Regions from separate parts of the Paenibacillus sp. S25 genome, predicted to be linked through region 1. Evidence: riboswitches for the same ligand, from Rfam matches in the RefSeq annotation. Region 1 holds a riboswitch; each other region holds the start of a gene.
What was found. Region 1 has a riboswitch for thiamine pyrophosphate ahead of thiC (phosphomethylpyrimidine synthase ThiC). Riboswitches for the same ligand answer to the same signal wherever they lie in the genome.
Positions count from the first base shown of each region.

Region 2: another riboswitch for thiamine pyrophosphate. It lies ahead of KAI37_RS02220 (ABC transporter substrate-binding protein); the one in region 1 lies ahead of thiC (phosphomethylpyrimidine synthase ThiC).
Region 3: another riboswitch for thiamine pyrophosphate. It lies ahead of tenA (thiaminase II); the one in region 1 lies ahead of thiC (phosphomethylpyrimidine synthase ThiC).

Region 1 covers NZ_CP073683.1:806,004-814,132, reverse strand. The annotation lists gene acnA (aconitate hydratase AcnA) at 1-1,478, shown strand, start outside; gene KAI37_RS03620 (YitT family protein) at 1,650-2,486, opposite strand; gene KAI37_RS03615 (hypothetical protein) at 2,994-3,146, shown strand; gene thiC (phosphomethylpyrimidine synthase ThiC) at 3,270-5,114, opposite strand; TPP riboswitch at 5,302-5,414, opposite strand; gene KAI37_RS03605 (IclR family transcriptional regulator) at 5,570-6,313, opposite strand; gene KAI37_RS03600 (alpha/beta hydrolase) at 6,612-7,649, shown strand; gene KAI37_RS03595 (Fe-Mn family superoxide dismutase) at 7,902-8,129, shown strand, end outside.
Region 2 covers NZ_CP073683.1:494,813-502,941, reverse strand. The annotation lists gene KAI37_RS02240 (zinc-dependent alcohol dehydrogenase family protein) at 1-569, opposite strand, end outside; gene KAI37_RS02235 (EAL domain-containing protein) at 966-2,027, opposite strand; gene KAI37_RS02230 (bifunctional 2',3'-cyclic-nucleotide 2'-phosphodiesterase/3'-nucleotidase) at 2,303-4,405, opposite strand; gene KAI37_RS02225 (pyridoxamine 5'-phosphate oxidase family protein) at 4,626-5,060, opposite strand; TPP riboswitch at 5,331-5,440, shown strand; gene KAI37_RS02220 (ABC transporter substrate-binding protein) at 5,632-6,675, shown strand; gene KAI37_RS02215 (MTH1187 family thiamine-binding protein) at 7,172-7,465, shown strand; gene KAI37_RS02210 (ABC transporter permease) at 7,462-8,129, shown strand, end outside.
Region 3 covers NZ_CP073683.1:4,619,367-4,627,495, reverse strand. The annotation lists gene KAI37_RS20185 (helix-turn-helix domain-containing protein) at 1-330, shown strand, start outside; gene KAI37_RS20180 (aspartyl-phosphate phosphatase Spo0E family protein) at 722-889, shown strand; gene thiE (thiamine phosphate synthase) at 834-1,547, opposite strand; gene thiD (bifunctional hydroxymethylpyrimidine kinase/phosphomethylpyrimidine kinase) at 1,544-2,374, opposite strand; gene thiM (hydroxyethylthiazole kinase) at 2,371-3,213, opposite strand; gene tenA (thiaminase II) at 3,288-3,977, opposite strand; TPP riboswitch at 4,112-4,214, opposite strand; gene KAI37_RS20155 (NAD-dependent malic enzyme) at 4,307-6,028, opposite strand; gene KAI37_RS20150 (glycosyltransferase) at 6,534-7,655, shown strand; gene KAI37_RS20145 (polysaccharide biosynthesis protein) at 7,660-8,129, shown strand, end outside.

The DNA of each region.
Region 1 (8,129 bases):
ATGAAAAAATCGCACAGAAGATTCCGCTCACCCATCCGGACGGCTCCACCAGCGAGTTGGGTACAGGAGCAGTCGTTATTGCAGCTATCACAAGCTGCACGAATACCTCCAATCCAAGCGTTATGCTCGGTGCGGGCTTGCTGGCCAAAAAAGCAGTGCAGCGCGGGCTCAAAAAGCCGGGCTATGTTAAAACAAGCTTGACACCAGGCTCCCTCGTCGTGACGGAATACCTGCAAAAAGCCGGATTAATCGGACCGCTCGAAGCCCTCGGCTTCCATGTGGCAGGTTACGGCTGTGCGACCTGTATCGGTAACTCCGGCCCACTTCCTGACGAAGTGAGTCAAGCCATCACAGACAATGATTTGACGGTTGGCGCAGTTATTTCCGGCAACCGGAACTTTGAAGGCCGTGTGCATGCTCAGGTCAAAGCCAATTATCTCGGCTCACCGCCACTGGTTGTCGCTTATGCGCTGGCAGGCACAGTGAACATTGATTTGGTGAACGATCCGCTCGGTTACGATCAGGACAATCAGCCAGTCTACCTCAAAGACATTTGGCCTACTTCTGAGGAAATCAAGGAAGCGATCAGCCTGTCTCTTAGCCCGGATATGTTCCGCCGCAAATACGAAAATGTATTTACTGCTAACGAAAAATGGAACTCCATTCCGGTTCCTGAAGGCGAACTATATGAATGGGATGAAAAATCAACTTATATTCAAAATCCACCATTCTTTGAAAAACTTCAGGATGGCGTACAAGATATCAAGGAAATCCGTAATGCCCGTGTGCTTGCCCTGTTGAATGATTCGGTCACGACAGACCATATCTCACCAGCAGGCAACATCGCCCCTTCCAGCCCGGCAGGACTGTACTTGAAAGAGCATGGTGTGGAACGCAAGGACTTCAACTCCTACGGCTCCCGTCGTGGTAACCACGAGGTCATGATGCGCGGTACATTCGCCAACATCCGTATCCGCAACAATGTGGCTCCAGGCACCGAGGGCGGCGTGACCAAATACTTGCCAACGGATGAGGAAATGTCCATCTATGATGCATCCATGAAATATCAGGCAGCCGATCAGAACCTGATCGTCATTGCTGGTAAGGAATACGGCACAGGCAGCTCTCGTGACTGGGCGGCCAAAGGTACGCTTCTGCTGGGCGTTAAGGCTGTCATTGCCGAAAGCTTCGAGCGGATTCACCGCAGTAACCTGGTCGGCATGGGTGTACTGCCTCTGCAATTCCAGGAAGGCTATGGCTGGTCCAGCTTGGGTCTGAACGGTCGTGAAACGTTTGACATTCTTGGCATCGACAATGACGTGAAGCCGGGTCAAGAGCTTACGGTTGTAGCTAAACGCGAGGATGGCACGAAGTTCGAATTCCCGGTAATTGCCCGTCTGGACAGTACTGTCGATATCGACTACTACCACAACGGTGGTATTCTGCAAACCGTATTGCGTCAAATGATTCAAGCTTAATATGTAACATTATACATGCAGAACCCCCGAGTGCAGATTCATCTGCGGTTCGGGGGTGTTTTTTTATCTGTATGAGACCCTATATAAAGTAAAAAAATAGGACAAAAAAAGCCGATCCTCTCAGGACCGGCTCCAACTGTGTTCTCCTATAACCTTACCTTCGCAAGCGAGTTACTTCGAAATATCCAAAAATCCCTCTCCAAACACGTCCCGCACGTCATGAATGGTGATAAATGCTGCTGTGTCGATGGCTTTCACTATCTTTTTAAGCGCTGACACCTCTTGTTTACTAATGACGATATACAGCACTTCTTTTGGATTTTTAGTGTAATAGCCGTGGCCTGACAGGACGGTAACTCCACGATCCATTTTCGTAATAACCATCTCAGCAATTTTATCTTGGTGCTCCGAAATGATCATGACCGCTTTTTTAGGGTTTAGTCCTTCGATCATGAAGTCCATCACCTTCGTACCAACGTACAAAATAACGATAGTTAGCATCAATTTTTCTGGACCAATAATAAAATAGGAAGAGAACGCGACAATCAAATCAAAAAACAGCAGGCCATAACTGATATTCCAATCCAGATACTTGTTGGCAATTCGGGCTAAAATGACCGTTCCCGCCGTAGTGCCACCTACCCGTACAATTAAGCCAATGCCGACCCCCACCAAAACTCCGGCAAATACAGCATTAATCGTCGGCTCATGCGAATCAATCCGCCAGTTGACCGTTAAATGTAAAAACAGCGAGTTAAAAGCGACCGCAATTATAGTGTACAGGGTCGTTCTCTTGTCCAAAAATTTATATCCGACAATCAACAGCAAGCCATTAATCACCAGATTAACGATCGAGGGAGACCACTGAAACAGGTAGTACAGGATGATCGTGACCCCTGTAACGCCGCCCTCGCCAAACTCATTCGGGATCACAAACAGATTAACAGCTAGCGCGAAAAAAAACGCACCCAGAATAATAAATGCGATATCTGCAATACTTTTTTTCATATATGCTCTAATCCTTTCTCTAACATTTCAAAGGATGAATCGCCAGATGGATTGGCTGACTCTTGTTGTCAAAATACGCTGACAACCAGTTCATGGTATCTACTACCAAACATAAAGTCAATACAACTTTGACACTTTAATTCGCCACCAGACTGCCTCAATCCTGACTTGGATTTCGCAAAAATTCTCCTTTTACAAGGTTATTCGACAAAAAAACACAATCCCGACTACTAAACTAAGAAAACGGGCCTCTAGCCCTTGTTTTAGACCTAGGCACATTTTCCTCTAAAACGACCATCCTCCTAATCGACATTTTGGACACATATGACCATCTTCCTGTTTTATGTCAAAAGCGTTTTACTTTGAAAAAATGTGGGTATAATGATTGAAACATTACCAAGCAACCTACTTAGCATTACGACATCAAGTACATACAAATAGTCCTATACAGACGTCCTAAGCAACTCAATCTGAATTTGACAATATGGAATTGGAGGAATGACCTACATGAATACAATGAACTTAACCGTCCACACCCTGATGCCCTTTCACCACCAATACCAACGTGCCAACGCGGTGAGTATGCAGAAGAAAGAAGATAGCTCGGAGAAGAAGCTCAGCTTTCAGGACATTTTGAATGAAAAAATGGGTAAAAAATAAGGCGCCGTTTATCCGGTTGCATGATCCCGCTTTACATAAGCTAAAAAGCCGTAGTTTCCTACATCGACTGTAGAGAACCACGGCTTTTTTTAATTCATGTGTTCCTAAACTCACACGTTCGTTTTACTGACCTCCATCCCGATACTGCTCTGCCTTCTCACGCATCCCGGCAGCTACTGCTTCTTGAGTGTTCAGCCCCTTATCCGCTGCATAGGCGCGAATGTCCTGCGTGATACGCATACTACAAAATTTGGGGCCACACATTGAGCAAAAATGTGCTTCCTTGGCGCCCTCTGCCGGTAGTGTTTCATCATGGTAGGACAGGGCCCGCTCGGGATCAAGCGACAGATTGAACTGGTCCCGCCAGCGGAACTCAAAGCGTGCCTTGGACAAAGCATCATCCCGCTGCTGCGCCCGTGGATGACCCTTCGCCAGATCGGCAGCATGTGCCGCAATTTTGTAGGTAATGACACCCTCGCGGACATCATCCTTATTGGGCAGACCCAAATGCTCCTTAGGCGTAACATAGCACAGCATGGACGTCCCGAACCAACCGATCATCGCCGCCCCGATGGCTGAAGTAATATGATCATATCCGGGGGCAATATCCGTCGTGAGCGGCCCCAAGGTATAGAAAGGAGCTTCCTTACAAATCTCCATTTGTAAATCCACATTCTCTTTGATTTTATGCATAGGGACATGTCCTGGCCCTTCAATCATGACCTGAACATCATGCTTCCATGCGATTTGCGTTAGCTCGCCCAACGTTTCCAGCTCTGCAAACTGTGCTTCATCATTCGCATCATAGATACTACCTGGACGTAGACCATCCCCGAGAGAAAAGGCCACATCATAGGCTCTCATAATTTCGCAGATTTCTTCAAAATGTGTATACAAAAAATTCTCCTGATGGTGCGCAAGGCACCAGGCTGCCATGATCGACCCGCCACGGGATACAATTCCCGTCATTCTATTCGCCGTCATCGGTATATACCGCAGCAATACACCCGCATGAATTGTAAAATAGTCCACTCCCTGCTCCGCCTGCTCAATCAGCGTATCGCGATACAGCTCCCACGTCAGCGCTTCTGCTTCGCCGTTCACCTTTTCAAGTGCCTGATAGAGCGGCACAGTCCCAATTGGTACAGGAGAATTCCGAATGATCCATTCACGTGTTGTATGGATATTACGGCCTGTGGACAGGTCCATAACTGTATCCGAGCCCCAACGCACAGCCCAGGTCATTTTCTCCACTTCCTCCTCGATGGAGGAGGTAACCGCAGAATTGCCAATGTTCGCATTGATCTTCACGTGAAAATGACGCCCAATGACCATTGGCTCACTTTCCGGGTGATTGATATTCGAAGGCAAGATGGCTCGTCCAGCCGCCAACTCCTGCCGTACAAACTCAGGCTCCACCCCTTCGCGGATCGCCGCAAATTCCATTTCTGGCGTAATGATCCCTTGCCGCGCATAATGCATTTGTGTCACTGTACGACCTTGCGAAGCACGAAGCGGACGGTTGGTCACGCCGGGAAATTCCACTGTCTCCCGTTTGAAGCCAGTTTTCAGTCCATTATCCTCCGGCTGTACAGCGCGTCCCTCGTAAGCCTCCACATCGCCCCGTTCCAGTGCCCAAGCTCGCCGTAATGGAGGCAGGCCCTGACGGATATCGACCTGATAGGCTTCGTCAGTCATGGGACCGCTTGTATCATATACACGCAATGGCTCATGATGCTCCGTGCCCTGCGGCGTATGTGTAGGATGAAGAGCAATTTCGCGCTCTGGCACGGCAATGTCCGGCCGTGAGCCTTGAATATATACCTTACGGCTCCCTGGAAAGGGCGTTACCCCATTGGCTTGATCCCCGTTTGTCTTCTCTACCTCAACTTCTTTTGTTCCTACCAATCTTACTTCGTTTGATTTCAATTCTGTTCCTTTTGTTCCTTCTGCTTCTGTCGGCTTCATTGTCCATTCCTCCCGTTTCGATGAAATGACACACCGATCCGGAACCATTCCCAGGGTGGCGCTGATCTATGCAAAAAAGCCGGTTCCCTAGGGAACCGGCTAATCTAACGAGGCAGCTATCCAGACAGTACGCATGTGGAATAATCCTATTCCAATGCGTCACCGTAGACAGCAGCCGCGTATACATTTCATTGGCCGATTACTTCCCTACGCTGGTATGATCCAGATCAGGTGCAAAGGGTCCGGAATCTTGCACGATTCCATCTCAGCCCGGCATTACAGGCTCCCCCAGTAACTGTGATACTTCTATTCACATGAGGCGGCTATAACAGACATCCCGCCATCCTTACCAGACTACTTTAAATTTATAGCTTTGGCAACCCTTCTAGGTTCACTTTACCAAGGAGACACTCCCCATCAAATCACTCTGCTTGCTTCAACTGTGTTCATTCTTGTTACGGAAGCATAAGCCCCATTTCCTTCGCCGCTTCAATCAAAATCGGAGCAAAGTCATGTAGCGTCTCGGGTGCAAGCCGACTGACCGGACCGGATACAGATAAAGCCGCAGTGACCTGTCCCTTCCGGTTTACAATTGGCGCAGCCACAGCAGCAGCCCCTGGCTCCCGTTCTTCATAGCTGGTCGCATAGCCCTTCTCGCGGATGTCCTGTAGCTGGGCTTTATAGACCTCCGGGTCTACCGAGGGCGGCCATTCATCCCCGCTTAGCAGAGCTTCCAGCTCCTGCGGCGGCATAAAGGCTGCCAGCACCTTGCTGGAGGCCCCTACAGCAAGCGGCATACGCGCACCTACAGGCGCGACCCTGCGAATCGCCTGATTGCTCTGCACGGCTTGTATGCGAATACGCATGCTGCCGTCCCGTAAGTACAAGCTGACCGTCTCGCCCAAACGGTCACGTAATCCTTCCATTGCAGGCTGTAACAACACCGCCGGCTCGTCACTTTGGGACAAATGCGTGGATAGCTCCCAAATGCGGAAGCCAAGTCGATATTTTTCCGTTTCGGCATTCCGAACGACAAAGCCCCGATCCTCCAACGTAGTCAGCAGCCGATGAACCGTGCTTTTATGTAGACCAATTTTGGAGGCAATCTCCGTCAGGCCAAGATCCGAATCTGCGGTAAAACACAGCAGTATATCAAGTGCACGCTCTACAGCGCGAACGGTTAATTTACGGTCTTCCATCGTGAACCGCTCCTCTTGTATCCATATTCGTTTCACACTATGAAACATGGTTACATAAATTATATAGAATAGTCGCGGCTACTGTAAACCGATGTTTTTGTGACAACCATATTACAGAACGAGAACAAACATCGACAATTCTTTGCATCATTTTTACTTTTCCGGTTCAGGCGTTGACTTTGGATAATCCCCATCATACGATAATAGGTATCTATACGGATCTACACTATCATTTTCAAGTGGAATTATACCTATATTCTATGAAACGAAGATCAATTTTATATAAGGAGGCTCTTACATGATTTCGACATCCCAGCGCAACTCTCAGCTACAGACCGCTGTTCAGGAGCCGTCCACCCCACTCTTTAATCCCCGTCTGCTGCGGTTCAAGCACGTTGTGATTGCTCTGCTGCTGTCGGTCGTCTTTTTTCTGTTGTTTTGTTTTATTGCCTTGCATGCTTACATCGCATGGGTACTTACGAATCCCACCGTTGCACCGCTGTACTCTAATCCGATGCAGGCCAAAAGCATGCCTTATGAGGAAGTCAGCTTCCCTGCCAAGGATGGTAGCCGCATGGTACAAGGCTGGTATATCCCAGCGGATCAATCGCGGAAAACGATTATTTTCAGCCATGGCTATGGAGCTAACCGCGAAGAAAGCTGGATTCCCATGTATGATCTGGCGCATTATGCCCACAGTTTGAACTTTAATGTAGTCATGTTCGATTATGGATTCGCGTCACAAAACAGCAAAGCAGTCGCGACCGGAGGCAAAGCGGAATCCCAGCAACTTCTCGGGGCAATTCAGCTTGCGAAGCAACGCGGCTCGTCGGAGATTATCGTATGGGGCTTCTCTATGGGGGCAGGAACCGCTCTTCAGGCGGGCTTGCAAACCAAGGATGTGGACGCAATGATTTTGGACAGCACCTTCCTGCTGGAACCGGATACGCTGTACCATAACATTCACAATCAAATTAATCTGCCAAGACATCCGTCTTTGGAAATTCTGGAGTTGCTGTTTCCAGTTTTGAACGGCACCAGCTTGCATCAGATTCCATATCAGGAGGTTAAAAAGGAAAACTATCCGTTCCCGATCATGTTTGTGCATGGTACACAGGATGAAAAAGCTCCTTATCCTATTGCGGAAAAGCTCGCTGCCAATCAAACTAATCCGCTTTCCAGTGTATGGATTGTTAAAAACGGGATACATGAGCTTATTTTCAGAGAGCACCCTCGTGAATATTTGCGACGGGTATCGACGTTTCTAAGCAGTGTACAGGAGCTGGAGGACAAGAAAACCGTCGCTGATGCCCACAAACAAACGACTACGAAGTAAATTTTTCGAAGAACTGTATTCTATTCTTCGCCTGGAAGAAGCCTGCCTATGGACACTTAACCCGTGCCGTAGCTGGGTTTCTTTTTCGTTTTCCATGGTTATCCATTGTTCTACGTAACAGATGTGACCGGATTAAGGGAGTTCATAGACATATTCCCGATGGGACAGCGAATATACTGGGTACGTATGCATCCAGGGCAGATCTGCCAGATCCGCCGGATAGCCATAGTAGGATACGGGAGGTAAAAAACGATGCTGAGTACTTATGGGTCTTTCCTGCCCTTACGTGTGCTGGAGGAAATTCGGCATTGGAAGCAGCAGGAAAGTTGGCATGTGGAAGTAATTAAATCCGCTACCGAGGGACTGGAGCCTACTTATGTACGGCTGCTGGATGATTGGCGGACTGTATTCGAACAGACGGAACGCACCGCCATAGAGTTGCTAGAAGAGCAACGGAGCGCACTCGATCCGGCAGATCAG
Region 2 (8,129 bases), 310 kb from region 1:
GTGATAATTACCCGTGCTCCTGCCATCAGAGAGAATTGAAGCCCAAAGATGGAAACACCGCCTGTTCCTTGCAAGAGCACCGTATCCCCCGCTCGCAGCCCGCCGGATTCCATCAGCATGCTCCATGCGGTTAATGCCGCAATCGGCAAGGTGGAAGCCTCCTCCCAAGAAAGGTGATCCGGAATAGCGACGACCCCTTCTTCATGCAGAACGATATATTCAGCCGCCACTCCACTGAGCGGGCCTCCCAGACTGTCCTTTAAGACCTCCGCTCTCGTGCTCCCGCCAATGAATTTCTGTTGTAAATTTGCCGCTACCCTTTGTCCAACCTGAAATTTTGTCACCCCTTCGCCCACAGCTACAATTTCACCCGCTCCATCGGATAACGGAATGAAGGGAAATTGAATGCCGATCGGCATTACTCCGTTAATAATTACCAAATCCCGGTAATTCAGAGATGCTGCCCTTATGCGGATCAGAACTTCCAGCCGTCCCGGCACCGGTATGTCAAGTTCCGTCAAGGTTAACTCTTCAAAGCCAAAACCGTTTTTCAGTTGCACTGCTTTCATTTGGGTTGTCCTCCCTGTAATGTTAGACTTTTTACCTAGTATGGATACGATGTATTATGAAAGAAACACTGTTTCTTATACAATACACTGTATCCAATTGTCTTCAAGACGTCAATCTTTACTTTAAAAATAAAACGGTCATAAACTGCTTCCGGGCTTTTAACGTTTCTTACCAAGTAAAATTGGAGACTGGGTGGCTTCGATTGTCCAGAACTTGCTCAGGTGGGCAAGCATGACCAAAAAACGCGAGTTGCAGGGGTGAAATAACCTCTGCAACTCGCGTTTTTTACATTAATGGTGATAAAGCGCTGTCCAATAGAATTGAAATTTGCTTATGCCACAGCCTTATTTAAGCTCCAATTTTTATAAACTACGTCTACTTAAATTTGTTCCTGACTATATTACACTACTAAGTATAAAATTGGAGGGCGGACCAGGCTCCGGCTTGCCAAACAAATAACCCTGAGCCAGTGATACACCTGCTTCACGACAAAATTGAAAATCCTCCATCCGCTCTACTCCTTCAGCTAACACTTGGCCTCCAAAACGAAAAGCCGATTCTACAATCCCTGTAATTTGCCGCTTCTGATCACTATTACTATGACAGCCGTCAATTATACTGCGGTCAATTTTAACATAATCCGGCTGAAGGCAATTCATAAGTTCGGTCGTAGAATAACCTGCCCCCACATCGTCCAGGGCTACCGAAACTCCTCGATTGCGATATTGATCAAAGATATGATGCAGAAAATTAAGGTCGTCTATCTCTTCCGTTTCTACGACCTCAAATACAAAATCCTTCGTACTCATGGATAACCGATCAATCGTCTCAAAGGTGTGATTCAAGCAATAAGCCGGATTATAAATGGTGGAAGGAAGAAAGTTAATAAAACGTTTAATTCCCGCCGGAAGGCATGTTGCACTTTTTTCAATAGCGGAAATACGAGCCGAGCGATCCAGATGAGCATGCAAGCCAGCTTCACGGGCGATTTCAAACAGCCGGAAAGGCTGAAAAGGTCTCTCTGCATGTGACGGACGCAGCAAAAACTCAAACCCGATAATATCCAGCTTGTGGTCAACAATAGGCTGCATATGGCTGGAAAAACTTTGATCCTTAATAATACTCACGATATCTGGATGTTGCAGTCTGGCTTGCAATTGACTAAATAAAAGCCAGTCCTCATATCCTTCGATATGATGCAAACCCGTTACCACAACTTGCATATGGTTCAGGTATTCCTGCGGCAGACGAGCCAGTCCGTTAACCAGCTGTTCCAGCTCTGAACGGCTGTCAAAGCGAAACTCTATGCTGCCCTCACGCCCATGTTCCTGCTTCAGTTGTTCCGATAGCATACCCAAACCATCTAATGCTGGAGTAAGCGACACCCTGGAATGCCTAATTATGAGCAATCCTTGATCCTTAATAGGTAATATGATGCTGCAATTGCTGCATGCCATAATGGTCCTCCTCGGAACAATTTTCCGGTTTTTTCACCATTATATCACAAATAACTAGAACAAAAGCACTATATAATTACGTGTTTTTACAAAAAAGTAGCTTATTCTTAACGACAACTTAGGACTTAAGTACATATTCGACAAAAATCAGAAAACTTTTTACAATCATGATAAATTCGGGGCTGTTGTTTTTGGCATCAAAAAAAGCAGCAAATCTCTTGGTTAAAGAGACTTGCTGCTTCATTCTGATATTGAGTGGAAACTAAAATCCGAAGTTATTTGGACGCCTTCGGCTTCGTTGTTTTAGCTGGTTTAACAGCTGCAGGTTTGGTCGTTTTAACAGCTGGTTTTGCTGTCGCTTTCGCGGGAGCCACAGCTTCCTTTACAGGAGTCGTTGTTGCACTAGGCTTAGCGCCAGCTTTTAAACTGTATTTGGCAAAGCCGTCTGCCGCGCTGCTCAAGTATGAAATTTGTTGATTTCCTGCCAGCACGTCTTTGGCATCAGGAGAGGACTCGAAAGTAACCTTTGCCTGACCAAAAGGAGCAAGAGACCAATTGCCATCCGCCGATGGATTAATCGTTCCGTTCGTACGGATATAGTCAATAATGACCTGGCGACTTTCATCCGGTGCTGCCATCACAATTCGTTTGCCATCTGGGTTGGCCAGTTTGGATGAGGAAGCACGATAGTTATTGGTGGCTACGATAAATTTCTGCGCAGGATCAATAGCCTTCCCATTGTATTGCAGATCCTTGATACGATGAGCTGAAGAATCAATAATAGTTCCCTTGGCATCATATCGTGCAGGCTGGGTTACATCAATCTGGTAATTCACACCGTCAATGACATCAAAATTGTAGGTTGGGAAATCTTTGTTGATCAGCGATTGCTCCTCAGTTTGCTTTGGATCAATGCGGTTGAACTGACCTGCAGACCACTCCAGCCACTCCTGAATTTCAGCACCGGTCACTTCTACAGCATGAACCGTGTTCGGATACACATACAGATCGGACACGTTTTTAATCGCTATCGTACCTTCAGGAATGTTGGTGTAATACTCGGCTCCGTTTCGACCACCGGCCTTGAATGGAGCGCCTGCCGACAATACGGGAAGTTTTTCGTATTCAGTTCCTTTAAGATGGTTTTGAACATACCATTTCTGTGCATTCGTTACGATTTGAATAGAAGGGTCGTCCTGCACTAATGCAAAATAACTGTTAATCGGTGCAGTCGTTGTTCCAACAGGTTGACGAATATAGTCCAGTGTTCCTTTATGCTCTTCCCTGATCGAATCTGTCAGTTTGTAGTCAGGAGTAAACTGCACAGCCTGGTTTGTGGTACTCACAACCGGACGCACTTGAGACTGGGAGTTGATTACGTTCCACTCGTTTTTTTTCTTTTCCAGGCTCAGATCAATAATCCCCAGATCCTTGCCCCATGAAGAAGCTTCCACGGCCGGTACGCCATTAATGGTTCCCTTATCCAGATCTACACCCTTCATATCTTTAAAATCAGGGCCAGGGAAAGATTTATGAGCATGCCCAAACAGAATAGCGTTAATTCCGTCCACCTGGCTCAAATATTTAACGGCATTCTCCATCATTGGCGTTTGTGGCACATCCTCATAACCTGTATGCGCAAGAACGACAATAATGTCGGCACCTTCCGTTTTCATTTGAGGAATAAACTTTTTCGCCGTTTCAACAATATCCTTCGTAACGACTTTATCCTTTAAATTGGCTTCATCCCACTGCATAATTTGAGGTGTGACCAAGCCGATTACGCCCACTCTAAGGATATGCTCTTGGCCCTTCTCGTCCGTTACCGTTTTATCAAGAATTCGATAAGGGGTAAAATAATTTTTAGTAGCTTGCCCCCCCTTATCAACATAAACATTCGCATTTACGTAAGGAAAATCGGCTCCCTTGAGCGACTTCTCCAGAAAGTCGAGGCCGTAGTTGAATTCGTGGTTGCCCACTGTCGCCGCATCATAGCCCATCAGGTTCATCATCTTGTAGACCGGATGGACACCGCCTTCTTTCTCGAAGGTTTTATTTCTGGCCATATAATCGCCTAATGGATTGCCCTGTAACAAATCACCGTTATCGAACAGCATGCTGTTTCTCGTTTCACTACGCGCCTGTTGGATCAAACCGGCTGTGCTAATCAGGCCATATTCGTTGGTTTCTTTGTCCGAATAGTAATCATAGTTCATCAGGGACGCATGAATATCCGTTGTTTCCATAATCCGCAAATTCACTGTAGCGCTATCGCGAGAATTGCTAGCTGCCCAGGATGGAGCGGCTGAAAACACCAGCATACTACAAGCTACAACTGCTGCTGTAAACCCTTTAAACCAATTTTTACGAAATAACAAAATATACCCCTCCTCATTAAGGTGTATGCCTCATATACATACTTTTGCACATATATGTAAGCCTTGAACCCACCATTTCTATTTTAATCCAACGCCAGGCAAAAGAGTAGTCATTTACTTAAATTATTTATGAAAAAATAATTAATTTTCTCAAAAAATAAAAACCAGCAAACCTCCTTAAAAACTCGGAGATTCACTGGTTTGTCGATTTATATTCTTATTATTTATTCCACACTTGGCGCTCAGTTTGCTGACCCACATACTCAATGCGTGTCGGATTCACGTCCAGAATGACATAATCGGGATCATCCGGTCCGGAAAACCATTCCTTCAAGGAATCGTTCCACACTTGTTTGCGCAGCCCCTCATCAGCTGTAATCTGGACGGTAGCCTCCACTTCTACGACTTCCTTCGTACCGCCAACTTCATAACCCAGCAGCAGATAAGCATTCGGATTGTTTTTTAGCTCATCCACTTTATGTGTTTTTCGATCTGTCGCCAGATGAATGTTCATTCCATCGTTAAAAAGGGCCATATAGCGTACTTTCGGTTTGCCACCCTCTACCGTACCTAACGAGCAAAATTTGTTGTTATCCAAAGCCTTCACAATGGCTTGTTCCAGTTGGTTGCGATCCAATGTTTCCGTTTTACCCACAGTACAACAACTCCTTTTCACGAATTAGAATTCTCTACGGCCACGCCATTGGGCACCAGCCCATCTGAACCTACTTGCGTAGCTGTTCTGAAAATAACATGACCCGATCGAATCGGATTGATTCATGCTCATTTTCAGATCAAAGCTCACAGTAAAAGTGTACCCTGTCGTTCGGCAAATGAACCGTCATCTCTCCCTTCATGCTGGACAGACCCGCATTCAAGGCATATAATCGTCGTAGTAAACCCGAATAAATGAACCCATTAAACCATACAATGCCAGGGGTGCTGGAATCGGCCGGCTGAGAGTGTGTCCCAAGACACTGACCCTTACAACCTGATCTGGGTAATGCCAGCGTAGGAATGCTTAAGCAAGATGTGCCTTTTTTACATAGGACCATCCCTTACTTTGGTATATACAAGCGCAAGCGTCCCGGAAACTCGGGGCGCTTTTTTTATTGAAGATTATGTTGTTGGAAAGATCGCGTCCGGCAGATGTTATTTTTAGAAAATGGGGAACTTAAGCTGTCTGATTGGACGGATAACGGGTAATTAAAGGAGAGAACACAACGATGAAGCGCATGAAAATGTTAAGCCTGGGACTGATCAGTCTGTGGCTCATGGCCCTGACCCTGACCGCTTGCGGTGGAAGTGCCCCCACATCCCAAGAAGCGGCTCCCGCTACCGACACCCAAACGTCTACTCCGGCAAAGGGGCTCAAAGATGTTAAAGTCGTGCTCGACTGGACACCCAATACGAATCATACGGGACTCTATGTCGCTAAGGACAAAGGATTTTACGAAAAAGCGGGTTTGAATGTCCAAATTGTTCAACCTGGTTCAGGCGGAGCCGATCAAATGGTTGCTTCTAATGCTGCACCTTTTGGTATTAGCTACCAAGAAGGCGTCACACAAGCTCGTACGCAAGGTGTGCCGCTTGTATCCATCGCTGCGGTGATTCAGCATAATACCTCAGGCTTCGCAGCCCCAGTAGATCGCGGAATTAAGAGCCCGAAAGATTTTGAAGGTAAAAAATACGGCGGTTGGGGCTCTCCCGTAGAAGAAGCGGTCATGAAATCCATCATGGATTCAAACAAAGGCGATGTGAGCAAAGTGAAGATCGTCAACATGGGCAATGCAGACTATTTTACAGCCGTGAAGCGGGATATTGACTTTGCTTGGATTTTCTATGCATGGACCGGAATCGAAGCCGAGCTTCGAGGTGAGCCATTGGATATGCTGTATGTAAAAGATTATTCCAAAAGCCTTGATTACTATACGCCTGTAATTGTAAGCAACGAACAGACGATAAAAAATGATCCAGAGCTGGTCAAAGCGTTCATGGACGCTACCGCACAAGGCTATGAATACACTATCGCCCATCCAGAAGAAGCCGCGGACATCTTAAGCAAAGCTGTACCAGAGCTGGATAAAAAACTGGTGCTCGCCAGCCAAAAATGGCTAAGCCCGCGTTATCAGGACGATGCCGCGCAATGGGGCGTGCAAAAAGCAGAGGTATGGCAAAACTATTCGGACTGGATGTACGAACGCAAGCTGCTCAGCAAGCCTTTGGAAGTCGATAAAGCCTTCACAAATGACTTCTTGCCCAAGCGCTGACCATTTGTTAAAACGCAAAATAAGACCGAACTAGAGAAGTGAACGAAGCGCCACTAGGCAGTCGGATGGTGCCTCCCATCGCTGTTGTACCCAGAATTCTTTTATGAATATCCAGAGGTTGAAATCTGGGTACAAAGGCGAACGCTAACGCTTGTACAGCACCATTCCGCCCACTTCGTTCTCGTTCCACTTGGTTTATTCTTTAGTTTTTCATATTATCTAAGCGCTAAGTAGGTGCGCTTGTGTGTTAATAATGCCACACAAACCAGCTTTAAAAACAGGGTGCTTTTAAGGCGGTTGGCAGCGGAGCGGTTCATTTGAATCTGGAGAAGCGCAGCGTTCGCCTTTGCCGTTGGATTCTTAACTTTTAAAATTTATTCAAAGAATCCCATGGCAACAGCGATCGTAAGATCAAATGAAACGCGGAGCGGTCTCAAACGCCTTAAACCACCCTATGTTCTCTAAAACACTCCAAATAAAGGACAGGTGAATTTGCATGGCTAACACACTGCTCAGTATTCAAGTAATCCCTAAAACTCCTAATAATGAGGACTCTTACCCGTATGTAGATAAGGCGATTGAGGTCATTCAGCGCTCCGGCGTCAAACATCAAGTGAATCCATTGGATACGACCATGGAGGGCGAGCTCGACGAGTTGCTGAAAGTGGTCAAAGAAATGCACGAGGCTTTGACGGAAGCGGGCAGTCCCAGCGTCATTTCACAGATCAAAATCGCACATAACCCACAAGGCATCAGCATGAACAAGCTGACCGAGAAATATCGCCCATGAATCCGAAAGGCAAGAACGCATCCTGGTGGAAAAGCGTATGGCCGCCCCTTGTGGCGGTCCTCTTCTTTTTAGCGGCCTGGCAGGGGGCGGTTTCCTATTTGCATGTTGAATCCTGGCTGCTGCCTGCTCCATCCCTCATCGTACAAGAGGGCATGGCACAAACGGCGCTGCTTGGTGCCCATACATGGGCTACGATTCGTCTGACACTTGCGGGATTCGCTATAGGGACAGCAACGGGACTGTTGATCGCCATCGTTCTTCATACAATTCCTTTTCTCAAATCCGCCCTGTATCCGCTGCTTATTCTGAGTCAAAACATTCCGATCATCGCTCTAGGGCCGCTGCTCATGGTGTGGTTTGGTTTTGGCGTGCTGCCCAAGCTGATGGTCATTACCCTAGTATGCTTTTTTCCCGTGGCTGTAGCGGCCATGGACGGGCTGACTCGAACAGACCGTACGATGATGAACTATATGCGGATGTCGGGTGCAAGCCGCATGGCTATTTTTATGAAGCTGGAGCTGCCACATTCCCTGCCGCAAGTCTTTTCTGGCGTTAAAATTGCTGCTACCTATAGTGTGATGGGTGCGATCATTGCGGAATGGATCGGAGCTAGTGAAGGAATTGGATATTATATGCTGCTGCAAAAATCAGCCTATCGCACGGA
Region 3 (8,129 bases), 2.1 Mb from region 1:
GTGGAGATTAATTCTTTTGCTCTGCTATCACAATCTGCTGATATGTACACCCAACAAGTGATGCCAGATTATTTTGCATGGTTTGGTTACGAACTGGCTTATTACTATTTAAGACGGGGAATGTACAATGATGGCTTTAAACACTTAATATATGCATTGGTAAAAGCCCACATACTAAATAATGAGACTTATTTTATAAACTGTACGGGGCTTTTTGCACATTTCCAAGCACACGCGCTTCCCGAAACAAGGGAAGAGTATTTCAAACTATTAGAAAAGGTGTGGTTAGACAATGTTGAAAAAAATGATTCTGCTGATCATCGCTGCTAGCTTCTTGTTTATTTTAGCAATGCCTGTTCAGTCGCATAACCAAAATCAAAGAATAACGCCTCACGTACAAATTGGAGGTGCTTAAACGGCTAGAAACAAAGACAACTCTCACCGACTAGTTCAAGTTTGGGGAGTTCAGCGGCTATTAGAGATCAAACAACATAAGGTAAATCTCTAAGTCAGATTTGATTGGTATGCTCTATATTCATTGGATCTTTTTATGCAAAGGGCCTCTGTTCCACTTAATTAGTGGAAACGGAGGCTTTTTTATGTGGATTTAGGGGCATCTTTGTTTATGCAAACTTTTGGGATGTTCTTTTTTTGTTAGGCGCATCATTTGAGAATCCAAAAAACGTCTTTTTGTCATAAAATATGACATATAGGAGGGATCATGCTGATGAACCAAGGTGTGACTTTACTTTGTGTCGAACGAGCTAGGAAGAAACTGTACCAGGTCCAGAAAAAGTATGGATTTTTAACACATCCCAAAGTAATAGAACAATCTAAAAAGCTGGATGATCTGTTGAATCTTTATCAAACATGTAGATCGGATCATTGAGAAATGAGACCATATTTTTCTTTAATTCCTTGACCGCACCTCTAACCTGTTCTGACTGTGTCACGGCTGAAATCACCGCCACACCATCTGCACCTGCACGTGCGACTTCCTCAATACGGTCCACTGTAATACCTCCGATCCCAACAATCGGCACATCAATTCCCGCTTTACGCATCTCATATATAATTGCCGGTCCCTGTACGGCATGGACATCATCTTTCGAGATGGTGGGATAGATTGGCCCGACGCCGAGATAATCCGCACCTTGCAGGATGGCACGACGTGCTTCCTCAATGGTATGGGCAGAGACGCCTAGAATTCGATTTCCGATTCGCTCGCGGACGGATTCGGCGGATTCATCGTCCTGACCGATGTGAACGCCGTCGGCGTCGAGTTCAAGAGCCAGCTCCACGTCGTCATTGATGATGAAGGGGACACCAGCGTGGCGGCACAGTTCCTGTAGCTGGCGCGCAAGTTCGAACATAGGAACGCCCGTTAACGCGCCGTGGCCCTTTTCTCGAAACTGGACCATGGTTGCGCCGCCAGCCACAGCCTCTTGCACGACCCAACTTGGTTCAGCGAGGCAGTTCACGCTTCCAAGCACCAGGTACATCTGTAGCTGGCGGCGCACCACCTCTGGCAATATTCTGCTGCTCATCGGAGTACCTCCTGACGACGGCGGTAGGCCCAATGATTGGTTGGGCCATGTCCCTGTCCAAGGTGTAAAGTATCCTCAATCGCCGCCTGGATGAAGGCTCTACCATTCGAGATAGCTTCCAGTACAGACATTCCTTTCCCTAATTCAGCAGTTATCGCTGCCGAGAAGGTACATCCTGTTCCGTGTGTATGGACAGTCCGTACCCGCTTGCCGCTCAGCTCTGTAAAGGCGGTTCCGTCAAAGAGCAGGTCAACAATCTGTCCGCTGCTCTCGCTCTCGTCAGCGTGGCCGCCCTTGATCACAACGAATTTTGGTCCCATACTGCTAATATGTCTCGCAGCCTCGCGGCGATCCTCCATCGTACGGATGCTGATCCCTGTCAGGGCTTCTGCCTCCGGGATATTCGGTGTAACGACTAGGGCCAAGGGAAACAGGTCGTCCTTCAAAGCCTGCACCGCTTCCAACTGCAGCAGTTCAGCACCTCCCTTGGCAATCATCACGGGATCGACGACGACCTTTTTCCAGCCGAACTTTCGGATCTGCTTGCTCACAAGACGGATGATACCCGCATTAAACAGCATGCCAGTCTTTAGGGCATCTACTCCAAGGTCTAATCCTACAGCTTCGATCTGTTCCGCTGTTGCTTCCTGTGGCAGCGGATATACGCCGTGAACCCCTAAGGTATTCTGTACGGTAATGGCCGTAATAGCCGACATGCCGTACACGCCAAGTTCTTGAAAGGTTTTGAGATCGGCTTGAATTCCGGCCCCGCCGCCACTGTCCGAACCGGCAATCGTCAGTGCTCTGGGTACACGAACGTCTGTCATCGCGCACCACCTGCTGTGGTTGTTCCTGCTTCACGGACAGTGACATGCCCCTCCAGCGAACCTGTATGTAGTTTGGCGAGCTCGTCGAGAAAGGCAATCTGGAAGCTGCCGGGCCCCAGCTCTGCGGTACGTGCTGCGGCTCGGGAAGCTGCTGCACCGTAAAATGCCAAGCCTGCTGTACCTGCGAGCAGCAGGTTGGGTTCAACAGCTGCAAAAGCACCTAACACAGAGGTCAGCAGGCAGCCTGCTCCGGTTACCTTCGTGAGCAGCGCGTCTCCGCCGCTAATCATTCGTGCTTCGGCCCCATCGGTGATGACGTCCTCTTTTCCAGTGATGACAACCATTGAATTGAGCGTTTGAGCAGCCCGAATTGCCAGATCGACATTGCCGCTGTCAGCACTGTCACCAGCATCTACGCCTTTAATCTCACGCGCTTCTCCAACAAGATGCGCGACTTCGGCTGCATTGCCCCGCACCAATGAGATTTTGACTTCTCTCAGGATTCGCAGTGCCGACTCAGTTCTAAAGCTCGTTGCTCCCGCACCGACCGGATCTAGCAGGACCGGAACACCGTGTGCATTCGCCGATTGTCCAGCAATGATCATGGCATCCACCAGTTCGCGGTGCAGCGTACCGATGTTTAACACGACGGCTCCCGCTATTTTTGCCATATCTGCTACTTCCTCGGGTGCATAGGCCATCACTGGGGAGGCGCCCAATGCATACAGGCCGTTGGCCGTAAAGTTAGTGACTACCACATTGGTCATATTGTGAACGAGGGGTTTGCTGTTTTGTACCTTCGTCAGGAGAGCTGAATAACTTTTTTCCCATGTACTCATAATGATTATCCTCTCTATAGTTGGTGGTTCAACATGGCATTAACCGTACTTCACGCATCGAATCGCCAGGATGACTATTCTAAGACCGCTGCCTGCATCTGGACCGGCCATTCTTCCTGGTTATAAGCCATGTCCCAGAACTTATATTCCAGCTGGCAACTCAGTACAAAATGCTCAATCATCCGCTCTCGCTCAGCAGCCGTTGCGCCTTCTGCCCAAGCATCTACACGTTCTCGGAACTTGAGTGTTGTATCATCAAGCTGGTCTCCATAGAAGCCCATCCATTCATAGAACGGATGAGACTCATCCGGCTTTACTTCATCCAGCAGCCTGCGGCCAATCTCGGCATACGTCCACATACATGGCAGCAGCACAGCCAAGATCTCGCGCAAACTGCCCTCATGCGCGATCGTCAGCATGTGACGGATATAGTGATGGGCCGAAGGAGCGAGTGGATATCCCTGCAACTCTTCATAGGTCACCCCTGCGACAGCACAGAAATTTTGATGCGGATGAACCTCGCTGTGGAGAATAAAAGAGATTTGTTCATTAAATACTGCCATGTCCTCCCGATTCGTGCATTTGGAGATTGCGATGCCGTATATCCGCATGTAGGCGTTCAAATATTCAAAGTCCTGTTTTACATAGTGAATCAGCTGTCCCCTTGTCAAACTTCCTTCAGCAATACCTCTCACAAAGGGATGCTCAAAAATCGCTTGAAAAATGCCGTCCGCCTGCCGACGGAGTTCTTGTGTAAAACTCAATTTCCCCACCTCCATTAATTGAAGAGCAAGAAGTCCTGTAAGGATACAATTCCGAAACAACGCTAAAAAGCCGCCCCGGAAAAATGGAGCGGCTTCAACATAGGCCCAATGCGCAAAAAACGCTTGAAACCTTATATACGAAGGCTCCACTTTCCTACGCTAGTACGAACTAGATCAGGTTCAAAGGGTCCAAGATACATTCTTGTCTCAGCCATATTGGCTCCCCTAGTGGACTTCTATTCTTTTGACTATTACTGTACATACGTTCATACGCTATGTCAAACATAGTGTGCAAAATATTAAATTTCCTCTAGTTAGGTTTTTGGGGCTTAGTGAGGGTGATGAATTACACTTTCCACGGCTTTGACCTTGGCATATTCCGGTTTCCACATTGCATCTCGTATAGCTTGTTCCACATCTGAAATGTGCGCCTGAGCTACCTGATCCTGAATCGCGGCATTTGCAACCGCAACCGCAACAGCGTACGAAACTTCGCGTAATTTTCGGATATGAGGGAGTAGCGCACCGCCAGGCGTATTCGAATCTACACCATTGGCAACAGCAACTGCTGCGGCTGTAAACATCGCAGGGGTAATCCTTTTGGCTTTAACCACAATCGCACCTAGACCCAGTCCCGGAAAAACAAAGGCATTGTTCGCCTGTCCAATCTCAAAATTTGTATCGTTATAGGTGACGGGCTCAAAAGGACTTCCGGTTGCGATCAGTGCTCTGCCATCTGTCCACCGGATCAAATCCTCGGGTACTGCTTCTGCAAGGTTTGTAGGATTGGACATGGGCATAATGATCGGGCGTTCTACATGCTTCGCCATCTCCTTGATGATTTCTTCAGAAAAGGCACCTGCTACACCGGAAGTTCCAATCAATATCGTAGGCTTCACCTGACGGATGACCTCCAGTAGCGGTATTTTGCCGTCACCCGACCGGGTCCATGAGCTGACTTCATCCTTTTTGCGCACATACGGTTTCTGATACTCCAATACGTCTTCCATATCTTCCGTTAACAGCCCACGATAATCAAAGGCCCAAAAGGACTTGAATGAATCATCTGCGGAAAGGCCATCCTCGATCATAGCGCCCCGAATTTGGTCAGCGTTACCGATCCCTGCAGCCCCTGGGCCGAAAACAAGTATTTTTTGTTCACGCAGCGGAGTCTTGGTGACACCCACCGCCGAAAGAATCGCAGCCAGGGTCACCGCTCCTGTACCTTGTATATCATCGTTGAAGGTGAGAATGCTTTGACCGTATTTTCCTATAATATGGCGCGCATTTACGCTACCCACATCTTCCCAATGTAAAAGCGCCTTCGGGAATTGCGCTAACGTTTTGCTGATAAAAGTATCAATAAACTGGTTATAGGCTTCTCCGCGAACCCGTTTATGGCGGTTTCCGATGTACAGTGGATCATTCAGCAGCTTTTCATTATTCGTGCCCACATCCAGTACAATTGGCAGCACCCGCCCGGGATGAATGCCTGCCGCAGCCGTATACACTGCAAGCTTGCCAATCGCAATGTTAATCCCCCCGACGCCCCAGTCACCAATCCCCAAAATACTTTCGGAATCTGTCACGACGATCAGATCCACATCCTCGCCGCTTAATCCAGAGTTATAGAATGCTTGTCCGATGCCATTCGGGTTATCTATCGACAAATATACGCCTCCAGGGCGGTTGTACTCGTGACTATACTCTTGAATCGCGGTTCCTACGGTCGGCGTGTAGACTACGGGCAGCATTTCACTCAAATGATCGGTTAGCAGCCGGTAGTAGAGTACGACATTTCGATTGTGAAGGTCGTTGAGAGAAGCATTTTTACGCAGCATGGTGGGTTGTGCGAGAAACTGCTGATATGCACGTACGCTCTGTTTCTCCAATGAAAGGACGGTTGGAGGAAGGATTCCTTCCAAACCCAGATCTTTGCGTTCTTCTTCTGTAAAAGCGACACCTTTGTTCAAAAGAGGATTTGCCAACACATCCTTTCCCCGTAATGGAGTAGATAATGACCCATCGCGATTGACATAAAATGCTTCCATAGAAAGACCTTCCTTCTCTTCATTTTCATAACGAAAGGATTTCACAAAATTCGATTCCAGTCGCTCCGAAGTGCAAGATATAGACGAACTAAACCATTTCGATCTATATCTTGTTCATTGAAAGTCGCTTATCGGATTTTTGCAAAATCCTCAAGATGACATGTTGTCCATAGTATGGACGTGCAAATCTGTTTTATTCTTCTATTTATCTATGACAAAATAACCATATATATTTCCTTCTGTTGATCTAAAAGAACTAATTTTCGATATAGATGCGCTACCTAATTCTGATGGTTTTGGTTCTAATGAATCAGGTCTAAATACTCTGTTTTTATTAAATATGAAAATCAGTTTTTTTTCTCTTATATCCTTATATATCATGGAGTGTCAGCTATTTTGTTAAGGAAATATGAAGTATTTGGACATTAATTTAACTCCTATAAGCAAACATTCTTAATTCTTTTTCAACAAAATAGAACTATTCGGAGGAAAAGGAGAGGTTTGTGTGCAGGGACCTATAGCCATTTTTAGCGATAACGACAGGGCTATTGATTATCCCAATGTGATTTGTTTTTACCAATATATACAGTGCGAGGACACGGAGGCAGCTTCAGTCTACGAGAACGCATGTTGTTGCCTGATTGATTATAGGGAGCCGGGGCAGGCGGTGCAGAAAGCCAATCAGATCCGTAGCCAATTTCCGCAAATGCCATTGTTACTGGTGACGGATGTAACAATTCCGTTCAGTGATCAGCATATGGTGCAAATCACCGGAGTAGGCCGTTTGCGCCTGCTATTTTGGCAAGCCAATGACACCGAAGAAATGCTTTCGGAAATACAAAGCTTGCTCTATCCCGAGTATTCGACCAAAAGCCAACATATTGCATTTATCTTGTCTGTATATAACGAAGAGCAACGTTTTGTTCATGTCAAAACCTTTGCTGAACGACTGCAGGCCTTTATCCGCAGCCATATTATTGAAGGTTCGATTTATCTCATTGATGATGGCAGCCACGATGGTACCAATGCCTTGATTAAAGCGCTGGAGGCAGCAACGGACTTGTCCGTAAACCGGATTAATCAGAATCTTAGCCCGCTGCTTCAAACAAGGGAATTGGGACGCAATACACGTAAGGCAGGGACCTATCTGGAAGGGATGCGGACCATTGGTGCGGATTACTACGTATTTGTGGACGCGGACGATTCCTTTTTTATTGAGGATATTGCCAGAATGATTAATGTTGTTCAGCAGGGCTATTATGATGTCGTGATTGGAACCAAGGATATGACCGCCGAGAATCGATCTTTATTGCGATCTGTTGTCAGCTTTGGTAAACGGGTCATTTCACGTCCTTTTTTACCAACAGGTGTGGTGGATTCGCAGACTGGGCTTAAAGTGATGAGTTCGGTTGCAGTGAAACGGATGTTTCCGCATTTAAAGGAACAGCTCGGACTGGCGCTGGATCTAGAGATGATGTTTATTGCCAAGCGACTCCAGCTTCGTGTGCTGCAATTACCCGTCAAATGTATTGACCGCGATGGATCGCACATCCATGTCTGGAAGGATTCTATTCGTTTTTTACGCTCCATCATTGATATTTGGCGACTGGATCGGCGGGTGAGATAACAACGTGAACAACCGATTGCGATCGTTGATGTTCCCTCTCTTTAACGTGCTGCTTAACGGATTTAATTTTTTCTTCCACATTGCAGCGAGTTGGTATCTTACGGGACAAGCTTATGGCCAGGCGAATGCGCTGCTGGCACTTTTTGCACTTTTATCCGTTTTGGGTTTATCCATCCAGCTATTAACCGCCAAACTGGTCTCTAAGGGAGACCAAAAGCTTGCGCTACGAAGCTTACCACTCGGTTCTCTATTACTAAAAGCACCTCTGGTGCTAACCGTGCTTGCCATGGTCATTTTACTCATCTTTCATCCGTTACTGCGTTCGCTATTAGGCGTCGAATCCGGCCCGCTGTTCATGCTGTATGGCTTGATCGGACTGCATATTCTTGTGAGTTCGTGCCGCGGAGATTTACAGGGCAGGGAACGCATGTTGGCGCTCAATGTGAACTATTACATTGAGGTATTAGGGAAGCT